2 regions of the Deinococcus aerolatus genome follow, and region 2 is predicted to be linked to the other one. Evidence: riboswitches for the same ligand, from Rfam matches in the RefSeq annotation. Region 2 holds a riboswitch; the other holds the start of a gene.
The links. Region 2 has a riboswitch for thiamine pyrophosphate ahead of thiC (phosphomethylpyrimidine synthase ThiC). Riboswitches for the same ligand answer to the same signal wherever they lie in the genome.
Positions count from the first base shown of each region.

Region 1 (2,458 bases), on a different contig from region 2:
CTGCCGCCCGAACACGGCGGGCAGCCACGCCAGCACGCCCGCCATGGCCAGCCCGATCCACACGCCCACCGACGAGCGCCATTCTCCGCCCAGCGCGGTCATCAGCGGCACCGCTACCCCAGAGGCCAGCGCCGCGCCGCCCACCACCGCCAGCGTGTACAGCCCGGTCATGGGCCCCACCCGCGTGGCGTAATCGCGCCGGATCAGGCTGGGCAGCAGCACGTTGTTCAGCGCGATGCCCGCGCCGACCAGCAGGGTGCCGGTCAGGATGACCGGCAGCGTTGCGCCGATGCGCAGCACGCTGCCCAGGCCGATCACGGCGGTGGCCAGCAGGATGATGGTCTCGTTGCTGTAGCGGCGGCTCAGCAGCGGGGCCAGCGGGGCCAGCACGCCCCAGCACAGCAGCGGCAGCGTGGTCAGCAGGCTCAGGGTGGCCGCACTGACCTGAAACTCGGCCTGGAATTGCGACAGCAGCGGCCCGAAGCCGGCGATGGGCGGGCGCAGGTTCAGCGCCACCACGACCAGGCCCAGGATCAGCAGCGGGGCGGCGGTGGGCTTGCGGCGCTGCGTGGTCTGTTCGTTCGCGTCCAGCGACTCGGGGGCAGCGAGGTCAGGACGGCTCATGCCCCCAACCCTAGCGCGTCCACCCACCACTGCGGCTGTGCCCATTGACCAGGAGTGAAGGCCACAATCCAGAGTGAAACACGCTCTTGCCCGCGCCGCTCTGCTACCTTGGGCCTGCGTCACCGGGGGTGCCTGCCGTTTACCGGCGGGCTGAGAAACACCCCAACGAACCTGATCCGGGTCATACCGGCGGAGGGAGCGTGACCGGCCAGCCCCGAAGAGTTCGGCGTCTGGCCCCGCTTCCCCTCGTGACGCGAGGGGGCTTTTTTATGTTTGGAAGTGTGTTTGGAAACAGTATGCGTGTAAGGAGTGTGTTGACGGCGGCTTTACTGGTGGCGGGCGTGGCTTCGGCCCAGACCACCCTGACGGTCATCACCCACGATTCCTTCGACGTGGACAAGAAGCTCGTGGCGTCTTTCGAGGCGGCCAACAACGCCAGGGTGCGCTTCGTGAAGGGCGGCGACGCCGGAGAGCTGTTGAATCGCCTGATCCTGACCCACCGCGCTCCGCTGGCCGATGTGGTGTACGGCCTGGACAACAGCCTGCTGGGCCGCGCCCGCAGCGCCGATCTGTTGCAGGCCTACCGGTCGCCCGCACTCTCGGGGGTGGATCCGGCCTACCGCCTGGACGACGCAGGCCTGCTGAACACGGTGGACTACGGCTTCGTGGCCCTCAACTATGACCGCGCGTATTTCCAGAAGGCGGGACTGGCCCTGCCGAAATCGCTGGAGGACCTGAAATCCCCGCAATACGCCAAGTTGACCGTGGTGGCAAGTCCGGCCACCAGCAGCCCCGGCTTGGCTTTCCTGCTGGCCACCGTCAATCACTACGGCGAGGCGGGGGCGTGGCAGTGGTGGCGCGACGCCCGCCTGAACGGCCTGAAGGTCACGCGCGGCTGGAGCGACGCCTACAACAAGGAGTTCACGCGCAACGGTGGCCGCTACCCCATCGTGCTGTCGTACGCCAGCAGCCCCGCCGCCGAGGTGTTCTACGCGGATAACTACGACGCCAGAAAACTGCCCGCGCAGGCCCCCACCGCCAACCTGTTCCTGCCCGGCAGCACCTGGCTGCAACTGGAAGGAGTGGGCATCCTGAAGGGTGCAAAGCAGCCGGCCCTGGCCCGAAAATTTGTGGACTTCATGCTGGGTAAAGGCGTGCAGGCCGACATTCCTACCCGCATGTGGATCTACCCGGCGGTGGGAGGCACGCCGCTGGATCCGGTGTTCAGGTTCGCCGATCAGCCGCAGCTGGCCGCCGTCAAGCCCGGCCTGACCGCCAACCCGCAGCGGCTGGTGGACGCCTGGGTGACGCAGGTGCTGCGGGCGCGCTAGTCGCAAAACCGCAGGCCATCCAAACCCCCTGCTGCGATAGAGGGGGTTTTTGACGGCGTGCCAAGGCCCCGCTCAGCGTTTCGTTGGCACCCGGAGGCTGATGTAGTAGAGCCCGAACAGGCCAACGAGCACCCAGCCCACCTGTCCCACCAGTACCGGGATGCGCCCCAGGCTGAAACTGACGGCCACGACAATGCAGATGCAGGCGAACCACTTGGCGCGCAGCGGCATGCCCCGGCCCTCGCGGTAGTCGCTGACCAGCTGGCCCACCACCGGGCGCGAGAGCAACCACGCCTCCCAGCGCGGATCGCCACGCGCGAAGCTGGCGGCGGCCAGCACGAACCACACGGTGCCGGGAAAGCCGGGCAGCACCAGCCCCAGGAACCCGAAGGCGCACAGCACAAAGCCCAGCGCCACCCACAGCGGCTTGACCGGGCGGGCCTGGGCCTGACCCTGTCCCGCGGAGGTGGAGGAAATGGGCGGCGTCATACGGGGTAGGGTAG
Region 1 covers NZ_BMOL01000001.1:347,508-349,965, reverse strand. Annotated here, with positions in the region: gene IEY31_RS01705 (CynX/NimT family MFS transporter) at 1-624, opposite strand, end outside; TPP riboswitch at 739-840, shown strand; gene IEY31_RS01700 (thiamine ABC transporter substrate-binding protein) at 921-1,955, shown strand; gene IEY31_RS01695 (YbaN family protein) at 2,028-2,444, opposite strand.
Region 1: it holds a riboswitch for thiamine pyrophosphate, as region 2 does, so the genes downstream of both, IEY31_RS01700 (thiamine ABC transporter substrate-binding protein) here and thiC (phosphomethylpyrimidine synthase ThiC) in region 2, are expected to answer to the same signal.

Region 2 (2,458 bases):
ACAATCCACTCGCGGGTGGGATGGATGTGCCGCCCCGTCGACAGGTCCATGACCGTGTCGGCCCCCCAGCGCGCGGCCCAGACCATCTTCTCCACTTCCTCCTCAATGCTGCTGGTCACGATGGACGTGCCGATATTTGCGTTGATCTTGACCCGGAAGTTGCGTCCGATGATGGTGGGTTCCAGTTCCGGGTGGTTGATGTTGGCCGGAATGACGGCCCGGCCCCGCGCCACCTCACTCCGCACGAACTCAGGGGTGATGACGGCGGGAATGCTGGCGCCAAAATGCTGGCCAGGGTGCTGATGATGCAGGTCAAAGTCGGCGTGCTGGCGCAAATTCTCGCGGATGGCGACAAACTCCATCTCGGGCGTGATCTCGCCCCGGAGGGCCGCCTGCATCTGCGTGATGGGTTGCCTGCTATAGGCGCGGCGCGGCGTGGGAACGGCGGGAAAGGGCAGCGGCCCGCTCCTGTCCAGATATGCCGAAACACGCGCCGATTGCGTTTCTAGCCGCGCATCTGTTGCCAGCCAGGGCCGGACGTGCGGCAGCCCGCGCCGGAGGTCAATCGGGACGGCGGGATCGGTGTAGGGGCCGCTGGTGTCCGGCACCAGAATGTCGGGATTGGGCGTGCGGCGCGTCAATCCGCCGACGACTTCCAGTGTGGCCGACTGCCGGACGGCCCGCACGGGCACGCGTACCTGCGGGTGTAACTGACCATTCAAGTACTGCTTCTTGCTGTTCGGAAAGGGCGTGGTGGACAGGGCGGGCTCACCAGATACAGGCGTGGTCATGAGGCCTCCAGCAAAAAAGACAACGGCGTAGGACGCGGGGAGCGTGAGAAGCCGCCCGGTCTGAAAGGTCTGAAAGATGTCTGGTCCATACGGAAAATTCACGGGCGCATAAAAAACTCTCAGCGCCGCGCTCCGTTTCCGTTCACATCAAAAAAGACCACCCTCCCCCAAAAACGTTCGGAGGAGGGCGGCCACAAAAGAGGTCCGCACCCGTCACGCTCCCTCCGCTGGTATGACCCAGATCAGGTTCCTAGGGTTGGGCGCGTTTGCCCTCTCAGCCCCCGCACATTACGGAGGACACCCCTGGTGACTGCCTCGGAGGATGACAGGTGGGGGCGGAAGGGTCAAGGGCAGGGCGGGCCGAGGGGCTATACAGGCGTCTCCTGCACGCCGGAAAGGAAATCCGGTAGTTCAGCGGAGAAATTGCCAAGAACCCTATGCAAAAAGCGGCTTGAGGTTCCTGGAACGAACCCCTCGGACAGGACGCGGGCCAAGTCACTTCGCCCCGGTCAGCAGGTACGCTGACCACACCGCGAAGGGGCCCAGATGCCAGGACGGAACCACAGCCGCGATTTCAACCTTGAGGTGGTGGGCCAGATCAATGCTGGCCTGTCCACCACCGCTCAGCTCTGCCGGGAACATTCCCTGGCCCCCAGCCTGATCCACTGTTGGAGCCAAGAGATCGGGACACGCGGCGAGGCCGCGTTGACCGCTCCGGCGGCGACGGACCGCAGTGCTGAACTGCCGATTGCCGAGCTGAAACGCTACTGCGGCCAGTTATCTCTGAAAACACGATCTTGAAGTCATTGGCGACGAACCGCCCGAAAAGCGGCACCAGATGATCACGGACGCGGGACACGCGCACCCCACTGTGTCGGTGCGTCGCCTGTATGAGCTGCACGATGTCGGCTGCTCCTGGGACCTCCATCAATTGGGCTGGGACGTGACGAACCGTGACCAGCCTCTGGCCGATGACATCCAGGCAGTGGTGTTGGGGTGGAGCTGACGGAGCCGTCTTCACTGTTTAGCTGGAAAGCCCATTCCTCCGACTCCGAAAAAATTTGCGCTATACTTATCACGAGTGTTCCAAAGTACGGACTGGCCCAGGGCTGCTCTAGGTGATTGACCCAGCGCCTTTTCGTATCTGGAATTCAAGGAGTAGAACATGGCTGTAGGTAAAGTGAAATGGTTTAACGCAGAGAAAGGCTTTGGCTTCATCGAAACACCCGGCAGTCCTGACGTGTTCGCGCACTTCAGCGCGATCCAGAGCAGTGGCTTCAAGAAGCTGAACGAAGGCGACGAAGTGGAATTCGAAGTCGAAGCTGGTCAGGGCAACAAAGGCCCCCAGGCCAAGAACATCGTGGTCACGAAGGCTGGACCTGCACCTGCCTTCAACGACCGCCCTCGCCGCGACGACCGCTGGTAATTGCACTAAACTTTCAAACTGGAGAAGGGAGCCTTTGGGGGCTCCCTTCTTTTTGGCAGATATAGCTTGTTGCGGGCAGTGTAGGTTTACATCCATCAAGTATCGCTGAAGGTCAAGGTACCGCAAGGGTTACCACACACCGATCAGCTGACATTAGAAGTCATCCGGAAGTTTGTGATGCGGCTGAACGATGCTCAGTGGGCCGTCCTGTCGCCCCTTCTTCCTCGACCCGTCAAGCAGA
Region 2 covers NZ_BMOL01000012.1:43,108-45,565, forward strand. Annotated here, with positions in the region: gene thiC (phosphomethylpyrimidine synthase ThiC) at 1-791, opposite strand, end outside; TPP riboswitch at 993-1,106, opposite strand; gene IEY31_RS12795 (transposase) at 1,338-1,592, shown strand; gene IEY31_RS12800 (cold-shock protein) at 1,957-2,217, shown strand; partial or broken gene IEY31_RS12805 (IS5 family transposase) at 2,392-2,458, shown strand, end outside.